DNA from 2 places in the Cytobacillus sp. OWB-43 genome. Region 2 is predicted to be linked to the other one. Evidence: a T-box and tRNA genes for the amino acid it is inferred to sense, from the RefSeq annotation. Region 2 holds a T-box; the other holds one or more tRNA genes.

Region 1 (9,692 bases), on a different contig from region 2:
ACAAACGACCTACTCGCAATGGAAAAGTACATGAGTGATTCTTATAGCATTTATTTAAATGAAGTTAGTAATCAAACACTTTATGAAGATTTTATGCGTATTTTTACTGAAACAAAGAATGAACAACGTCATCTTTATAACCTCATGTTTGAAAGAGGTTGGTACAGTCTTGATGCAGCAGATCAACAAAATCTGCAACAATCTTACCAACAATTCCAAGGTTACTCTACACAATTTCCCTATGGAACAAACGGTAACATCCAATAGCTAAGTTAAAAGGAATAAAACAGGAACAGATGTTGACCAACAATCATCATCTGTTCTTATTTTTTTTTATTATCATCAGGCTTTTGTTGCCGCTGTTTTTCATTTAAATCTTTAATCTTTGTAATTAGCTCCATCATTTCTTGCTTCCCTTCAGGGTACAATTGATTCCAATGTTTTACTAAAGGTGGCATCTGTTTAGCAATGAATGAATAGATAATCCATGATTTTACTTCTCCTTTTAATGTTTCGTCACTTTCTCCTAATAACAATTCCGTGTATTTTTCTACCATTGCTTCTATCTTCTGATCCAAATCATGAGCCAACTTTTATCGCTCCTTTACCATTTTTTAATCCTCATTCATAACACAACCAAATTTGGTAACAATATTAATTAGATGCATTTAATACTTCTGATTGACGGTGATACCTTTGAGCATATGGGATAAGTTTAAAAAAATCAAAGATGATGGTTGGAAATCTTTATTAAAGCAGTCAACTGATTTTCAGTCTACCTATTATTTTAATGAAAAAACGAATGAACGGTTTGGTTTTCATTTTTATGCGACTTTAGTAGATGAACAAATTATTCAGGAAAGTGCTTTACCAGCGCTTTTAACAAAAAAATTTGAATCACTGGAAGATTTGCATAGAATAGTTCCCATAGCAGATATTCATATTTTAAAAAATCCAAGCGATATAGAACAAAAGTTATTAAATGGATATGTACTTGTCACACTAGATTCTGATAAAAATCGTTTTGGATTTATTGCCGCTCAGAAAGAAATTGTCCGTTCTCTCACTCAACCTGAAATTGAGTTTTCTGTAATTGGACCTAAGGAAGCGTTTGTTGAGGCTATTGGTCAAAACTTAAACTTGATTAGAAAAAGATTACCTATTAAAGAATTAATTTCACAAGAATATACTGTTGGAAAACTTTCGAAAACAAAAGTAGCTGTCTTACATATAGAAGGAATTACTAATAAAGACAATGTTGATACTGTGAAACAACGTATAAAAAATATTGAGATTGACACGATTTCTGATAGTTCAAATATTGTTGAATTATTAAGTGATAATTCCAATTCCCTATTTCCACAATTGCTGGACACTGAGAGGCCTGATCGAGTAGCAGCTATTCTTGCTGAAGGAAAAATCGCCATAATCGTTGATGGTTCACCACATGTGTTAATAGCGCCCACGACGTTAATTGAATTTTTTAGCGCTTTCGAAGACTATTTTCTCAATTGGATTGTCGCTACATTTTTTCGCTTAGTGCGATTTTTTGCTGTTGTCTTTTCAGTATTGGTTACACCGATTTACGTTGCAGCTATGACATATCAATACGAGCTCATACCACCAGACTTATTAGGGTTATTAGTAACATCAAGAAGAACCATTCCGCTCCCCCCGATTCTCGAAGCATTATTCCTTGAGCTAACGATTGAATTATTGCGTGAGGCGGGGGCACGGCTCCCTACTAAAGTCGGTCAAACTATTGGTATCGTAGGGGGTATTGTTATTGGTACAGCATCAGTTGAAGCCGGTCTTACTAGTAACGTACTGTTAATCTTTGTCGCATTAGGTGCATTAGGTTCCTTTACAACACCTGTTTATAAAATGGGTAATACCATTAGGGTTTTACGATTTCCCTTTCTTCTGTTTGCACAATTTTGGGGTGTATTAGGAATTCTTTTTTGTTTCTGTATTCTCATTGCCCACTTATTACGCCTGACCTCACTAGGAAGACCTTTTTTGGCGCCAATATACCCGCTTAGATTAGCAGATATGAAGGATACACTTATTCGCGCACCATTACAAAAAATGTACAGGCGTCCACATGTTTTAAGAACGCAAAAACCAAAACGATTCAATAAGAAGAAAGCTGAAAACCCAAAAGACATTGATGAATAACCCTAGCCTTAATAGAGGTGATGAATATGCAAAGCCAAACGATTCCCAATAACTTAAAAATATCTCCCTATCTCGTTTTTTATGTGATGATCGCTATGCAAATTGGCATTGGCATTCTAGGATATCAAAGAATTATTGCCGACTATGCTGGATATGATGCATGGATTTCCATTCTCATTTTAGGTGTTTATATTCATATTGTATTATGGATGATGTACAAATTATGTGAAATGGTTAATGGAGATATTATTACCGTTCATGAATTTCTTTTTGGGCGATTCATTAGTAAAGTGGCAAGCTTCGCCTTTGTTTTATTTTATATCACTTACCTTCTTTCCTTTATATTGAATTTTATCGAAGTTATTCAAATATGGATGTTTCCAGATATAAATAATTTTGCGTTTTCGGTATTGTTCTTACTTCTATCAATATATATTGTATACGGTGGACTTAGGACAGTTGTGGGTGTTTGTTTTTTTGGAACCATTTTACCAGCCTATTTAGTATTCACATTCACCTTTACGCTAAAGTACGCTGACTTCACCCACTTATTACCGATTTGGCAACATAAAATCACCGAATTATTACAAGCTTCCTATCATATGTCACTAACTTCTGTTGGATTTGAAGCAATTTTATTTATCTATCCTTTTATTAACCAACCGCAGAAATCGAAAAAATGGGCACATATCGGAGTAGCCACCACGACAATTTTTTATACGATATTAGCGATAATTGCTTTTGCTTATTTCTCAAAAAAGCAATTAGAAAATACGATTTGGGCTACACTTTCTATGTGGCAAATGGTGCAATTTCCATTTGTTGAACGCTTTGAGTATATTGGGGTTGCCAATTGGTGTTTAATACTACTACCGAATATATGTCTCTCCCTTTGGATTGCTTCAAGGTTACTTAAAAGAGCCACTAAATTAAAGCAAAGAAAAGGTTCCATACTGATTTCAGTCATCTCTGTTATTATCGTTACTTTTTTTGAGAAGGGCTTAGATATTGAAAGGTTTAATCAAGTGGTTGAACTGGTGTCTGTTGCTTTTGTATTTGTTTATATTCCCTTTTTGTACTGTTTATCCCTCATTATAAAGAAGGTGAAGAAAACATGAAAAAATGGATATGTATCATTTGCTGCCTGTTTATACTTACTGGATGTGTACAAAAAAGAATAATAGATGAACTCAATATCGCAGTCGCAACTGGCTTTGACCCTGATACGAGTGATGAGCATTTGTTAAAGACAACCTTTCTTATGGAAGTATTCAACAAAGAAATGAGTGTAGAGAACAAAACTGTTACAACAACCGGTGATCTCAGGAGAGAGACACTGTATAAAGCAAACCGGCAATCACCCAATCCAATTGTAGTCGGTGGTTTAAGGCTTACATTATATAATATTGCCATTGCCGAACGTGGATTAACTGTTTATGTGGACGCCTATCAACGAGATGCTTCAATTGGAAAACGAATCTACTTTGCAACCACTGATAGTAGTACGGAGGAAATTTTAACAGGTGAATATGGCCCTCAAGGGAATGGAACTTTTATTTCTGACTTAATTGAACACAATGTTGACTATGGAGATTTACCTAAAACGAACTTAACCTTATTTATGAGAGATTTTTATCAAGAAGGGAAGGATATCTTCTTACCACATATCAAAAAAATCAATGAGCAAGAAATAGAACTAGCCGGCATATCATTATTCAAAGATCATGCTGCATATAAAATTCTTCCTAGTGATAAATTATTTTATTTTAAATTACTCGTTGATCGTTATAGTAGAGGTGATTTCTCTATCGACTTGCCGGATGGTCAAAAAGTGGCTATTAAAAGTATACATTCCAACCATAAATATAAATTAGATAAAAAGGATCCAACAAACATCACCATTAAAATTAAGGTCCAAGGTAATATAAAAGAATATTCAGGAAATAATTTGGATGATAAAAAAATAAAAGAGATAACGAATTTTATCAATAAGAAAATAAAAAATGAATGTTCAGCGCTTATTCAGTCATTTCAAGAAGATAATGCCGATCCAATCGGAATAGGTAAGGTTTATAGCACAAAAATACGCAATTTTGATTATAAAGAATGGAAAAAGGGATATCCTGACTTAAACATTAAAGTTGATGCGAAGGTAATTATACTGGATACTGGTGCATCTATCTAACAGCATTAACCCGAGAATTTAAAATTCTCGGGTTTCTTTTTCCTACGAAGATCTGGAAAACATGTACCGTTTACTATGAAATCCAATTGAAAAAATTAGCCCCATAGCGAGCATATTGCCCATTAGTGAGCTTCCTCCATAACTAATGAACGGTAGTGGGATTCCTGTAATCGGTAAAACACCAATTGTCATTCCGATATTTTGAAAGACATGGAAAGTTATTAAACTAATTACCCCTACACAAACATATGTATAGAATGGCGTTCTCGTACTAATACCTATTTTAGTCAAATGATAAATCAATAAGAAAAATAAACTAACAACCACACTTGCCCCAATAAAACCGAACTCTTCTCCTATGATACTAAAAATAAAATCTGTGTGACTTTCTGGTAAGTAAACTTCTCTTGTGCCGTAGCCCTTTCCTGTTGTCTCACCAGAACCGATTGCAAGTAAGGAGCGCGTTAGTTGAAAACCTGTAGAACTTTGATAATTATAAGGATCGATCCAAGAATAAATTCGCCCCAATTGGTATTCCTTTACTCCCAAATATTTCTCCAACAACTCTGGATGCCACAATACAAAATAAAAAATACCAACAACTAAAGTTACACCTACACTTACAATAGGCGCAAGTATTTTCCAAGTGATACCTGAGATAAAAACCATTCCGAGCAAAATCGCTAAAATTACCAAGGAAGTCCCCAAATCTGGTTGTTGCATGATGAGTAACAAAGGGAACCCAGTAACAATTAGCATTTTAAATAATAGGAAAAAATCTGTTTTCACAGTTTTTAATTGTGTCTTTTGATGATGGTCATCGATGACCCTGGCTAAAGCTAATATGAGAAAAACCTTTACTAACTCAGCAGGCTGTATTTGTCCAAGACCAGGCAGCCGTATCCATGATTTCGCTCCATTAATTACAGGAGCAATACTTTCAGGTGCGACAACAAGAAACCCAAGTAGCAATAGTCCAAAACCGTAAGCATACCAAGAAATTTTCTTTAATTGTTCAGCATCTAATGTAATGACTGCTAATATAATCCCTATTCCCACTACATACCATACAATTTGTTTTAGTAAAAAATTCTCACCGTATTGTTCAGTCGTTTGTGCACTATATATAGAAATACAGCTCACTAAAAACAATAAAAATAAAATAAGAACTAAAGTATAATCAATTCTCGATGTTGTCGTTCGTTTAGAAGTCATTAATCAATCTCCTTATGAAACAAAGGCTCTTCATTAAAAATAATCTGTGTACAATACTTCATTATATTTTTTTTAGATGAAAATCACAACAGCTACGTATATTTCTTTTTTGTAACAAAGAAAAAATGCATATTATAATTGTACATATTTACTTTGAATATCCTTCACCATCCACATGATGTTATTAGGTACTTGTGGCAAGAAATATCCGATAAAAAGAGGGCTTGTTACATATCGAGGGACAATTTTTGCAAATATTTCATTCTCGAAATGGTAAAAGAATAGATTATAGCTGTTACATGTAAAAGGAAAATCCCTCAAAATATATTTGGTTGCCATTTGAATATATTTAGCAAACGCTGCGATATCCTTTTTCTGTCCTAATTTAACATTAAATTCATAAAAACCAATACGTGGTTTATTAGATAAAGAAAATTCAGTATCACCATGTTGATCAATTAACTCTCCTACAAAATCGTCAGCCTGCACCTTATTTTGATATACGACATCATATAAACCTACAATTTGCATATGAGGATGAGCAATGCTTCCACCTGAATGAGGACCATGATTCTTGAAAAAAATCACAGATTTATATTTATCACTTTTCTCCATACTTAACCAATTGTCTAAACCAAATGTAATCAATCTGACTAAATGGTTGTCATCATACTGTGAAAGTTCCGTGTCACACTGATCTGTCTCGATTAAGACCGTTTGATGAGCATTTTCTAATACGGGATATTTATTCTCCAACCAAATGATTGGACCATCCTCCGCAATAATCTTCGTCAATTGTTCTCTCTGACAGAACGGACACACTTGTTCTTTATTCCTTATACTATTAGGTTTCTGTTTACCAATGCTTGTATTAAAAAATAAATGAGTATTTGTCATTTGTTATTCTCTCCTGATTTCAATTACTTACTTCTATTATAAAGGGCTTCTTCTTTATAGTGTGAAAGTTTGATTATGATTAGTATAAAATTCATCAATATTAAAGGCAACTTCACTTGCGTAACATGAAAACAAAAGTACATTATTAAATAAGATAAAAAAGATATTTGCATATGCAAATATCTTTTTTCTACTGTTAATTTACTATGACCTCAAATTCACTATGTTCATGTAATCCTTCATCATTTTCTACATGAACGACAATCTTGTATGTTCCATTATCAGTAAATGCATGTGTTGCTGTATACATCCCACTAGTTTCCTCTACTGCATCTACCCATGCCACCTGATGATCATCAATTGACTGAACGATTTCTAACCTCACATTTGCCTCTTCAAGTCCTTGTTCTTCTTTAGTAATATGAATATCAAATGGAGTTTCCTCATTCGTCTTAATATCAGCAGTAGGACTTATATGTATCGCTACATTTCCATCATGCTCATGTGCGCTGTGGCCTTGATTTTCTTCTTCGTTATCTATTTCAGCACTGCCTACCGCCACTTTAACTTTAGGCATAGTGTGCATACTTCTTGCGGTGACATGTGACTGAATATGATAGATAGCATCTTTTTCAAATGTATAGGATGCAACGTACTTGCCATCATTCTCGTGTTCTGCTTCTATTAATTCACCATTATCCTTTTTCCCATCTTCCCACAATTCAAATTTTACTTCATCTGCATCTTCCACAGACTCGTCTCCCTGAGTAACAGTAACTTCCAAGCGTACTTCTTCGTTCCTTTTAATCTGACTTGGTATCGAGATACTGGCATCGATTGCAGCAGGAACTGATCCTTCCCCACCACTAGAGTTTGCATCATTCTCTGCATTTCCACAAGCAGCAAGAAAAATAATCATAATTACAGAAAAGGTTGATATCCACTTCTTCATAAAAAGCCCCTCTTTCTTAAACATCTAATCTTTCTCATCTATATTACTAATAATATGTGTTAGAAAAGTGAAATAATTTGTTAATGAGAGAAATATGTAAAATAAAGAAAATATAGGTATAAAAAAAGATTTATTTGGAGAAACTTCTATTACAAGTGTAAATCCCCCTTTTTAGCTTCCTTTCATGGAAGCTTTTTTTTTGTACTTATCTACAAAGCTTTCAACTAGATGCCTAGAAGCTTAATTTAAAATTAATCATACAAAAAAAGCTCATAAACCTTATAGAAGATTTAAGAGCTTTGACGCGCCTTAGAGGATTCGAACCTCTGACCCACAGCTTAGAAGGCTGTTGCTCTATCCAGCTGAGCTAAAGGCGCAAACTAAAATATGTATGGCTCCGCAGGTAGGATTCGAACCTACGACCGTTCGGTTAACAGCCGAATGCTCTACCACTGAGCTACTGCGGAATAATATAAATGGTGGGCCTAAATGGACTCGAACCATCGACCTCACGCTTATCAGGCGTGCGCTCTAACCAGCTGAGCTATAGGCCCCTATTTAAGCGGGTGAAGGGAATCGAACCCTCATCATCAGCTTGGAAGGCTGAGGTTTTACCACTAAACTACACCCGCATTTAAGAACTTCAACATACCGGTGGTCGGGGTCGAACCGACACTCCCGAAGGAACACGATTTTGAGTCGTGCGCGTCTGCCAATTCCGCCACACCGGCATAAAGGCAACACCCGGATTTGAACCGGGGATAAAGGTTTTGCAGACCTCTGCCTTACCACTTGGCTATGCTGCCATAACTGGGCTAGTAGGGTTCGAACCTACGAATGACGGAATCAAAATCCGTTGCCTTACCACTTGGCTATAGCCCAATAAAATGTTTAAAAATGGGGCGGCTGATGGGAATCGAACCCACGAATGTCGGAACCACAATCCGATGCGTTAACCACTTCGCCACAACCGCCATAATTGGCAGGGGTAGTAGGAATCGAACCCACATCAAAGGTTTTGGAGACCTTCGTTTTACCATTAAACTATACCCCTAGATGGTGGAGGGGGGCAGATTCGAACTGCCGAACCCGAAGGAGCGGATTTACAGTCCGCCGCGTTTAGCCACTTCGCTACCCCTCCAAAAAAGACTAAATGGTGGCTCAGGACGGAATCGAACCGCCGACACAAGGATTTTCAGTCCTTTGCTCTACCGACTGAGCTACTGAGCCAAAATAATAAATATGTAAATGGCGGTCCGGACGGGACTCGAACCCGCGACCTCCTGCGTGACAGGCAGGCATTCTAACCAACTGAACTACCGGACCAGATTGCGGGGGCAGGATTTGAACCTGCGACCTTCGGGTTATGAGCCCGACGAGCTACCGGACTGCTCCACCCCGCGATAATAAATATTAATGGCGGAGGAAGAGGGATTCGAACCCCCGCGGGCTTTAACACCCCTGTCGGTTTTCAAGACCGATCCCTTCAGCCAGACTTGGGTATTCCTCCATTAATAAAAAAGCAATAGCGGCGGAGGGGATCGAACCCCCGACCTCACGGGTATGAACCGTACGCTCTAGCCAGCTGAGCTACACCGCCATAAAATATATTGTTAAAAATTAAATTGGTGGAGCCTAGCGGGATCGAACCGCTGACCTCCTGCGTGCAAAGCAGGCGCTCTCCCAGCTGAGCTAAGGCCCCTAAAAAGTATTCGTGGTCGGGAAGACAGGATTCGAACCTGCGACCCCTTGGTCCCAAACCAAGTGCTCTACCAAGCTGAGCTACTTCCCGAAATAAAACGCGCCCGAGAGGAGTCGAACCCCTAACCTTTTGATCCGTAGTCAAACGCTCTATCCAATTGAGCTACGGGCGCATATGGAGCGGAAGACGGGATTCGAACCCGCGACCCTCACCTTGGCAAGGTGATGTTCTACCACTGAACTACTTCCGCAAATATCCATTATAAAATACTAATGCGGGTGAAGGGAGTCGAACCCCCACGCCTTGCGGCGCCAGATCCTAAGTCTGGTGCGTCTGCCAATTCCGCCACACCCGCAAATATAAATGGTGAGCCATGAAGGACTCGAACCTTCGACCCTCTGATTAAAAGTCAGATGCTCTACCAACTGAGCTAATGGCTCGTACAAAGGACGAGTGGTGCCGGCCAGAGGACTTGAACCCCCAACCTACTGATTACAAGTCAGTTGCTCTACCAATTGAGCTAGGCCGGCAAATAAACACAAAAATGGTGGAGGATGACGGGA
Region 2 (9,692 bases):
AAAAAAGTGGTTACGAAACTGATTCTTAGGGAATTAGGGGTAGGCGTGATTATTGGTGTCACTTGTGGTATTTTAATCGCACTGATTGCATTTTTTTGGCAAGGAAATATTTATTTAGGCTTAGTTGTCGGAGTTTCCCTACTTCTTACTTTAATTATCGGGACACTTTCGGGAGCAACTATTCCTTTACTATTATACAAATTCGGGATAGACCCAGCCATAGCTTCCGGGCCTCTTATTACAACATTAAATGACATTTTCTCACTTGTTACGTATTTTGGTATTGCCACAATGTTTATTTCCTACTTAACTTAACATTACTTTTTTATTTTATATTGTAAATAAGGAAACTCTTTCTCAATTCGGTACGTCTATATATACGTTTAAACATATTCCTTTGCAGAAGATCCCTAATGGTTTTTTTCTGTTCGTAGCATTACCTGAATGTATAAAATAAAGATAGGTGTTTATATATGGATCGTATACAAAAAAAGAATGATCGCTTTGATTGGACATTAGCCCTGATATTATTTTTGTTCTGCATCATTAGTTGCACTGCTATTTATAGCGGGCAAACAACAGCACAGTATCCAGATAACTTCGTGCTACAACAAATAATCTTTTATAGTGTAGGTATGATTGTGATTGCCGCCATTATGTACTTTGATTCTGATCAGATAAAGCGAATGACCTGGATCTTATTCGGTATCGGCACAATACTTCAAGCAGGACTTTTTATCGCACCAGAGTCCCTTGCATATGAAGTAAAAGGAGCTAAGCTCTGGTACAACGGTCTACCAGGACCTTCTTTGCAGCCATCCGAGTTCTTTAAAATATTTCTTATCCTCGCACTAAGTAAAGTAATTGTAGATCATTATGCAAAATACACCATGAAAACGGTAAAAAATGACCTTATACTGTTTATTAAGCTTGGGCTCGTTACTTGTGTTCCGCTAGGACTAATCATTTTAGAAGATTTGGGTACGGCGCTCGTTATTATCGCTATTTTCACGGGGATTCTACTTGTATCTGGTATTACTTGGAAAATTATCCTCCCTGTTTACGGAACAGTTGCAGCTGTAGGTGGAACCATCATCTATTACATTATTTGGGCTCCTGAAACATTATTAAAGTATCTATCAGTGGATAACTACCAATTGATGCGAATTTATGCTTGGTTAGATCCGTATACACATAAACAAGGAGCTGGCTTACAACTGTACAATTCTCTTCATGCTATCGGCTCGGGAGAATTGGGTGGTAAAGGTTTTTATGAGAGACAAGTTTATATCCCCGATGTTCACACAGACTTTATTTTCAGTGTCATTGGCGAAGAATACGGCTTTATTGGTGCAAGTGTCGTGATATGCTTATATTTTATACTTATTTTCCACTTAACGAAAATTGCCTTATCAGTCAATGACCCATTTAATACTTATGTCTGCGTTGGCGTTATTAGTTATATAACGTTCCATGTATTTCAAAATATCGGGATGACCATTCAAGTATTACCGATTACAGGTATTCCTCTTCCTTTCATTAGTTATGGGGGTAGCTCCTTAATCGGAAATATGATGGCTATGGGGCTTATTTTTAGCATTAGATTTCACCAGAAGAGTTATATGTTCCAAGACAGCTCTAAATATTATCGTGCATCTTAAGGTTGCTTTTTTAAAAATCTAGCGTATAATAATGGAAAATCAAACGGAAATTCAGTGACGAAGAGAGTAGATGTAGGTGAATTCTAAAGCGAAGCAGGGATGGTGAGAGCCTGCAAGAAAAGCCACATTGAAGCGCACTTCGATAGAAGCATGGCAGAATCCAAGTAGGTCATGTCGGTTGTTCGCCCCGTTACAGGCAAGTAGTAAAGGGGTTCGTCACGAACAATTAGAGTGGTACCGCGGGTTTAAGGCTCGTCTCTCAAATTATGAGAGACGGGCTTTTTTATGTTTTCCTATATTTTTTGGAGGTGAAAAAGGTGATAGATATGAAAAAGACAATCAGTTCATGTATTCAAGTTGCAATAGATAACGCCTTAAGTGAAGGTGAGATTCGTCGCTTGTTAGAAACGCCTAAAACATCCGAACATGGCGATCTCTCTTTCCCATGTTTTGCACTAGCAAAGATTTATAAAGAAAACCCAAATCTATTAGCAAAAGACTTAACAGGAAAGCTGACTCATGAATGGATAGATCATGTTGAAGCAGTTGGGCCATATGTAAATATATTTTTTAATAAAAAAGCAATCAGTCAACTCATTATTCAAGCCGTACTACATCAAGGAGAGAATTACGGACAATCAGGAAGCGGTAAAGGTAAGACAATCGTATTAGACTACTCTAGCCCCAATATCGCCAAACCATTCTCAATGGGGCATCTACGTTCGACAGTCATTGGTCATTCCCTTGCACTTATAGCAGAAAAGCATGGATATGATACAGTTAAGATTAATCATTTAGGCGACTGGGGCACACAATTTGGCAAACTCATTACCGCCTATAAGCATTGGGGAAGTGAAGCTTTAATTAAAAAGGAGCCAATTAAGGAATTACTCCAATTATACGTAAAATTTCACGAGAAAGCTGAGGAACATCCCCACTTGCATGAAGAAGCAAGAGCTTGGTTCAGAAAACTTGAACTTGATGATGCGGAGGCAAAGCAACTTTGGTCTTGGTTTAGAGACGAATCTTTAAAAGAATTCGAGAAAACCTATCAACTGCTCGGTGTCTCTTTTGACTCTAATTATGGGGAGGCCTTTTATAACAATCAAATGAACGCGGTTGTCGATACACTGCAACAATCTGACTTGCTATCTACCTCTGATGGAGCAGAAATCGTACCCTTATCAGATGAAAATCTACCTCCTTGCTTAATTAAGAAATCAGATGGAGCGACTCTTTATGCTACACGCGATATTACGGCAGCCATTTATCGTAAACAAACATACCAATTTGATGAGGCTCTCTATATCGTTGGTCCAGAGCAGTCCATCCACTTCCAACAAGTCAAAGCCGTATTATCTAAAATGGGGCATTCCTGGGCGACACATATCCATCACATCCCATTTGGGTTGTATTTACAAGAAGGTAAGAAGATGTCGACAAGAAAAGGTCGTGTCATATTATTAGAGGAAGTATTACAAGATGCCATACAATTAGCTTCAGAGAATATTGAACAAAAAAATCCTCATCTAAAGAACAAAGATGAGGTAGCTAAAGCTGTTGGTGTAGGAGCAATCATTTTCCATGATTTAAAGAACGAACGAATGAAACAAATAGAATTTTCTTTAGAAGACATGTTAACATTCGAAGGGGAAACCGGTCCGTATGTACAGTATACCCAAGCTAGAGCGCAATCTATTTTAAACAAAAGTCAGCAACAGACTTATAAAATAGAAGGTCTATCAAGTGAATACGCTTGGCAAGTAGCTAAACTTTTATCCCTTTATCCAGATAAGCTCGTCCTTGCCCATGAAAAATCAGCACCGTCCATCATTGCCAAATATTTAATTAGTCTAGCGCAAAGCTTTAACAAATACTATGCTAACGAAAAAATACTTCATAAAGATGAACATTTATCTTCGAGACTCGGTCTTGTCAAAGCAGTAACAATCATCTTAACTGACGGCCTGCATTTACTTGGTATGAAGGCACCTCAGGAGATGTAATTTCACCTTGTACATCAGCTCCCTCTTTAGCCAATTGGGAGCTATATGATTGAATGAAACAAAAGTCTACAGTTAGTTACCACTATATATCCGGCGGCTACAATATGTAGCCTTTTTAAAAAATGCAATCTACCAGGAAAGAGCTAGAAACAGGCTTACTTCGTCATATTTCTAATCCACACTAAACCCAAAGCCTACCCTGTATGTCCCTGTTTAAGAGTACCCTTTTTCTTCTCGCCAATGAGCAATATGTCTTTTCCCTAGAACAGTGAAAAAGTAGAGAAGATAAAGAACAACGATGATTAATCCAAAAACATTTTGTTCAAATGCCTTAAGTGCCACACTCAAAATCGTCGTTAAGTATAGAAATGATAGTAATGTAGTAATTTCTTTGTTTTCAAAAACATCGGTTGATCTAGCTCCGAATTGAGAACCTAGTAGCCCACCAGCAAGTAAGAATATCCCCATAAAATAATTAATTTCTACAGTGAATGCGTAGGATAAGAAACCTGCTGAAACAATAAATAGGACTGCAAATAAGCTCGTTCCTACCGCCTTCTTAGGTAACATACCTAGAAAGGCAATCGACATTGGTACAATAATAAACCCTCCACCTACACCTAAAGAAGTGGAAACAAACCCTGCAAACAAGCCGATTAAAACCATTTTTAATATGGAAGGTTGAACTAACCCGCTCACTCCTTGCTGCGCACTTTTCTTCTTAAACATTTGGACAGAAAAGAAAGAAAGCAACACAATATACATAACAGGAATCGCCCATTCATCTAACTGATGAGCATCTAAAAAGACAACAAAAGGATGGGCAATTTGGGTAGCAATAATCCCACTCACCCCTAAAATAATCCCTGCTTTCCAATTAATATTTTTTAATTTTATATGACCGATAATCCCAGAAGATGAACTCCCAATTGTAAATAACAAACTTGTCGCAATTGCCTCAATAGGGGCAAGTCCAATGAGCATTAATAATGGTGTTAATATAAACCCTCCACCGATGCCAAAAAAACCTGACAACACACTAATTAAGGCACCTAGTAGAAAAAACAATATCAATTCCACAATTCCATCACCTTTCTATCAAACAACCATCCCCATCATACCCCATAGTAATGAAAAGAAAAAGTGCACATATAATTTCTAAAGGACAAACCACGTAATCTTAAAAAGGGGTTTTCATATATGCAAGAAATTTTACATTTACTTAAAGAATGGTTATTGGAATATGGTGTGTTTGGACTTTTTTTCGTTTCGTTCGCTGACTCTTCTTTCTTCCCCATTCCTCCTGATTTACTTTTGATTCCAATGGGACTAGCAGACAGTGATCATGTGTATTGGTACGCTTTTCTCACTACTTTCGCTTCTGTTATCGGTGCAATCTTTGGCTGGTATATCGGATTACGAGTTGGCAGGCCTGTCCTACGAGCACTTTTTAAAGAGCAACAAATCATGAAAGTAGAACTGTACTTTCAAAAGCTTGGTCCATTGGCCATTCTGATATCTGCCTTTACACCCTTACCGTTTAAGATATTTACGATTTTATCTGGCATCTCAAAAATGAAAATACAGACCGTTGTATTATGGGCAACGATTGGAAGAGGCGCAAGGTTTTATTTTGAAGCTTTTCTCATCCATCAATTAGGCAATAAAGCTGTACCTTTCATAAAAGACCACTTTACGGCATTGACCATTTATATGGCTATATTCATTATTATTATCTTCATCACAACACACTATATCAAAAACAGATTAAATTAATTCCTTAATTATAATTATTATAATTAAGTATTGATTTTAATTTTAAATCAGTTATAATATAGTTAAGACAAAACATTCTTGAGGAGATGACTAAATAATGATTACATTAGATACGAAATTAAACGCTGCCCTAAATACACAAGTTGCTAACTGGAGCCTACTTTATACGAAGTTGCATCGCTATCACTGGTATGTAACAGGTCCACACTTTTTTACACTACATGAAAAATTTGAAGAGTTATATAATGAGGCAGCTGAGGTAGTCGATGAAATGGCTGAACGCATTCTTACAATCGGTGGCAAACCAGTTGCGTCAATGAAAGAATATCTTGAGGTAGCTACACTAAAAGAAAATCTTGATGAAAAATCAGCAGAAAAAATGGTTGAGAACTTAATCAGTGATTATCAACATTTACGTGCTGAATTAAAAGAGATTACAAAGCTAGCAGATGAAGAAGAGGAACCAGCAGTTGAAGATTATGCAGTTGGCTTAATTAATTCTTTAGATAAACATATTTGGATGCTTAATGCCTATCTAGGCTAAGTACAATAGAAATAAAAAAGAAGCGAGCGAAATAGACTAATAGTTTTTCAGTCTATTCACAATCGCTTCTTTTTTATTTAGCTGTTCCCCCTTATAATAAACATAAGACAATCAACGACTGTTTAAAGGAGGCAACAAATGTTCAACAATGTCATTCAATCAGAAGAAGAATTAGAAGCTCTATTCACTCCCCCAAGTAAAGGAGCTGCTAATAAGGTCATATCTATAATCGATGAACATTGCAAAGACTTTCTTGCTCGTTCACCGTTTCTTTTTTTAGCAACAACCAATAAAGACGGGCAATGTGATAACTCACCACGTGGAGATTATCCTGGGTTCGTACAAGTGTTAGATGAGAAGCATCTAGTTATACCTGATAGACCAGGTAACAGGAGATTAGACAGTATGCACAACATCTTAAGCAACCCACAAGTTGGTCTATTATTTATCATTCCTGGTCTAAATGAAACATTAAGAATTAACGGAAAAGCTTCGATTATTCAAGATGAAGACATCCTAGCTAAAATGGCCGATAAAGGAAAGGCACCTCTCTTAGGGATCGCTGTTGAAGTTGAAGAATGTTTCCTCCATTGCGCTAACTCATTTAACCGAGCGGGAATTTGGAAGCCTGAAACTTGGCTCGAAAAAGAGTCCCTTCCTTCACCCGCGAAAATGTTCGCTGCACATATTGCTACAAATGTCATAGAAAAAGTATAGATCCCTATGACTCACGATTGTTTTAATAGGCTTATAGGTTCCTTCTGAAAGATCTTTTAGGAGGAATCTCAAACCTTTTCAACTTCATCCCAAGTGTATATTTACAATTTCAACTTCATCCCCTCATGCGTTGCTTTAAACCCTATTTTCTCATAAAAATGTTTCGCCTGAGATCGTTGCTTATCTGTTGTTAACTGTACAAGTCGCACCCCTTTTGCTTTCGCTCTCACTATCGCTTCTTTTATTAGGGCTTCACCAAAACCTTCTCCCCTACATTCACTTGCTATCCGCACACCTTCAATGATTGCTCTCCAAGCACCACGATGAGTTAAATAAGGGATATAAGTCAGTTGACAAACACCTACAACATTCTCATCCCATTCTGCTACAATTAATTCATTATGGCTATCTCCACTAATAGCTTCAAACGCTTCTTCATAATCCTGATGTAGGGGGCTGGACACATCTTCTCGACTTGTTCCTAACACATCATCTGCTAATAATTGAACAATCCTTTCTAAATCCTCTCTTTTTGCCTCTCTAAAGATCATCATAACCATCACCTCCTCTCTTATCTTACTTTCCTCACCTTCGCTTTAAAATGACAAATAATCTAAGACTTACCATTCAATTTGATTATCAATTGACATAAAACCTTTTGGTGTTATATTATCAAAATTATAGAACCATAAGGTGTCATATAACTAAGGGGGATATGAAATGAATACAATAAAGGATATTCAACAATCTATCATTTTAAATGCACCAATAAATAAAGTATGGCAACATGTTGCAACTAGTGAGGGAATCGCAGAATGGTTTATGCCTAATAACTTTCAAGCAACAGAGGGATTCACATTTGAAATACAGTCTCCGTTTGGCCCTTCTCCTTGCCAAGTACTAGAAATCGATGAGCCAAATAAATTATCTTTCTCTTGGGATACTGACGGATGGGTTGTCACCTTTTTATTAGAAGAAGTAGACAATAGAACAAAATTCACACTCATTCATAGTGGTTGGAAAGAAGCGAATACAATTCTTACTAAACCAAATGAAAAAAGCGAAATTATTCGTGAACGTATGAATAATGGATGGGAAGCCATCGTGCAAAAACGTTTAATGATGGCAATAGAGCAATCATGACAGCAATTAAGCACGACGTTTTTCAGGCAATTGCTGACCCTACTAGAAGACATGTTCTCCAGCTACTTTCAAAAGAAGAACTATCTATCGCTGCAATCAGTGCTTATTTTCCAATCAGTCGCACGGCGGTAGTCAAACATCTGCATATTCTCTCTGATGCCAACTTAGTGAAGAGCCACAGGAAAGGCAGAGAAAACATCTATCATATTAATCCAGAACCTTTAACAGAAGTAAGCCAGTGGCTGCATTATTATGAACAATTCTGGAATAACAAACTCACTAAATTAAAGTTTATTGTCGAGAATGATAAAGAAGAGTAGTCGTGTTAACGAAGCGAAAATAGGTATAATCAACTAAATTTCATGATATAATGAACCAAACACATTGGAAAGGTTGGTTTTTAAAATGAACAACCAACAAATCGCTTCTATTCCGCGTCCTCTCGTTAAAACGAATCAATGGGTTATCGTCCTAAGTGTAATTGCGACACTGATAACTGGGCAATTCTTCATTTTACTTATTCCCTTACTTGCTGGATTGATTGGCTTACTAACAGGGAATAATCCAGTGATGGTGATAGCTAAAAAGTTTCTCAAAAAACCTTTATCCTCTTATATACCTGAAGATAAAGCGCAACAACAATTTAATCAGTTAATTGCTGTAGTATGTTTAAGTATTGCATTCATTAGCTCTATCATTGGGTGGACAATACTATCTTACTCTTTCGCCATTATTGTCGGATTAGCAGCAACCATTGCTCTTTGTGGCTTTTGTATTGGCTGTTTTATTCACTTTCAGTACAATCAGTATAAATATAGACGCTCTTTGCGTTCGTAAAATAAAAAGCGAGGTCAATATGAGACCCCGCTTTTTTTCTATATTGATTACATTGCAGTTAATCCACCATCAACGATGAATTCAGAACCTGTTGAATAGCTTGATTCATCTGATGCTAAATATAATACTAGGTTAGAAACCTCTTCAGGTTTTGCCATGCGTTTAAGTGGAATATGTTTAGAGAATTCTTCTACTTGTGCTTTCGTATCCTCTTGAATAATCATTGGTGTTTCAATTACTCCAGGATGTACAGAGTTTACACGAATGCCATAGTGAGAGCATTCCATTGCTGCGGCTTTTGTAATCCCACGAACAGCGAATTTCGTATCTGTATAACCGACTGCCCCGGCAACAATACCATTCATAGATGAAATGTTAACGATCGAGCCACCTTCTGCTTTTTGCATGGAAGGAATAACCGCTTTCATCCCTAAGAAAACAGATACTTGGTTAATATCTACAATACGACGATATTCTTCTTCCGTTGTTTCAAGTAATGATTTAGACATTGTAATACCCGCATTATTTACTAACACATTAACAGGACCGAATACTTCCTCAGCTTTAGCTACAACTGTTGCCCAGTCTTTTTCGGTTGTTACGTTTTGTTTAACGAATAAAGCATTTTCACCTAATTCCTTTGCAACAGCCTCACCTTTTTCTGTGTTTAAATCAGTAATCACTACTTTTGCCCCTTCTTCAATAAATAGACGCGCATGAGCCGCACCCATCCCTTGAGCCGCACCAGTAATAATTGCTACTTTTCCTTCTAATCTTGCCATGTATAATTCCTCCTCTAATCTATCAAAAGTTATTCATGAAACCAGGATAATTGTCACTATTTTTATACTACATATGTAAATTAACAGAATTCTAATCAGTTGTCAAAATAAATGTTTCGAGTATGAAAATAATATTTGCTTAACGCTCTATTTTTCATGTTATACTCTTTATTAAGACACAGTATGAAAGGTGGTAGTCATGGTGGTAAAAGAAGACCGTCGAGTC

Evidence for each region. The T-box of region 2 lies ahead of argS (arginine--tRNA ligase). A T-box ahead of a tRNA ligase gene usually reads a tRNA of that ligase, here a tRNA-Arg.
Region 1: it encodes a tRNA-Arg, which carries the amino acid that the T-box ahead of argS (arginine--tRNA ligase) is inferred to sense. The anticodon was not compared.

The regions. Positions count from the first base shown of each region.
Region 1 is NZ_JAYEFF010000007.1:173,868-183,559, forward strand. It holds gene U9M49_RS20010 (spore coat protein) at 1-267, shown strand, start outside; gene U9M49_RS20015 (DUF2573 family protein) at 324-590, opposite strand; gene U9M49_RS20020 (spore germination protein) at 697-2,178, shown strand; gene U9M49_RS20025 (GerAB/ArcD/ProY family transporter) at 2,205-3,296, shown strand; gene U9M49_RS20030 (Ger(x)C family spore germination protein) at 3,293-4,363, shown strand; gene rodA (rod shape-determining protein RodA) at 4,406-5,578, opposite strand; gene U9M49_RS20040 (DUF4931 domain-containing protein) at 5,711-6,475, opposite strand; gene U9M49_RS20045 (FixH family protein) at 6,672-7,427, opposite strand; tRNA gene U9M49_RS20050 (tRNA-Arg) at 7,731-7,804, opposite strand; tRNA gene U9M49_RS20055 (tRNA-Asn) at 7,820-7,894, opposite strand; tRNA gene U9M49_RS20060 (tRNA-Ile) at 7,905-7,981, opposite strand; tRNA gene U9M49_RS20065 (tRNA-Gly) at 7,989-8,059, opposite strand; tRNA gene U9M49_RS20070 (tRNA-Leu) at 8,077-8,158, opposite strand; tRNA gene U9M49_RS20075 (tRNA-Cys) at 8,163-8,233, opposite strand; tRNA gene U9M49_RS20080 (tRNA-Gln) at 8,238-8,309, opposite strand; tRNA gene U9M49_RS20085 (tRNA-His) at 8,326-8,401, opposite strand; tRNA gene U9M49_RS20090 (tRNA-Trp) at 8,408-8,481, opposite strand; tRNA gene U9M49_RS20095 (tRNA-Tyr) at 8,485-8,568, opposite strand; tRNA gene U9M49_RS20100 (tRNA-Phe) at 8,582-8,657, opposite strand; tRNA gene U9M49_RS20105 (tRNA-Asp) at 8,677-8,753, opposite strand; tRNA gene U9M49_RS20110 (tRNA-Met) at 8,757-8,830, opposite strand; tRNA gene U9M49_RS20115 (tRNA-Ser) at 8,845-8,937, opposite strand; tRNA gene U9M49_RS20120 (tRNA-Met) at 8,954-9,027, opposite strand; tRNA gene U9M49_RS20125 (tRNA-Ala) at 9,054-9,129, opposite strand; tRNA gene U9M49_RS20130 (tRNA-Pro) at 9,143-9,219, opposite strand; tRNA gene U9M49_RS20135 (tRNA-Arg) at 9,228-9,301, opposite strand; tRNA gene U9M49_RS20140 (tRNA-Gly) at 9,305-9,379, opposite strand; tRNA gene U9M49_RS20145 (tRNA-Leu) at 9,403-9,484, opposite strand; tRNA gene U9M49_RS20150 (tRNA-Lys) at 9,494-9,569, opposite strand; tRNA gene U9M49_RS20155 (tRNA-Thr) at 9,584-9,659, opposite strand; tRNA gene U9M49_RS20160 (tRNA-Val) at 9,675-9,692, opposite strand, start outside.
Region 2 is NZ_JAYEFF010000005.1:212,336-222,027, reverse strand. It holds gene mgtE (magnesium transporter) at 1-315, shown strand, start outside; gene U9M49_RS17860 (FtsW/RodA/SpoVE family cell cycle protein) at 474-1,661, shown strand; T-box leader at 1,707-1,924, shown strand; gene argS (arginine--tRNA ligase) at 1,982-3,667, shown strand; gene U9M49_RS17850 (sulfite exporter TauE/SafE family protein) at 3,881-4,747, opposite strand; gene U9M49_RS17845 (YqaA family protein) at 4,868-5,443, shown strand; gene U9M49_RS17840 (DNA starvation/stationary phase protection protein) at 5,541-5,987, shown strand; gene U9M49_RS17835 (pyridoxamine 5'-phosphate oxidase family protein) at 6,126-6,704, shown strand; gene U9M49_RS17830 (GNAT family N-acetyltransferase) at 6,806-7,258, opposite strand; gene U9M49_RS17825 (SRPBCC family protein) at 7,425-7,847, shown strand; gene U9M49_RS17820 (ArsR/SmtB family transcription factor) at 7,844-8,167, shown strand; gene U9M49_RS17815 (DUF4395 domain-containing protein) at 8,253-8,684, shown strand; gene U9M49_RS17810 (glucose 1-dehydrogenase) at 8,732-9,466, opposite strand; gene U9M49_RS17805 (TetR/AcrR family transcriptional regulator) at 9,666-9,692, shown strand, end outside.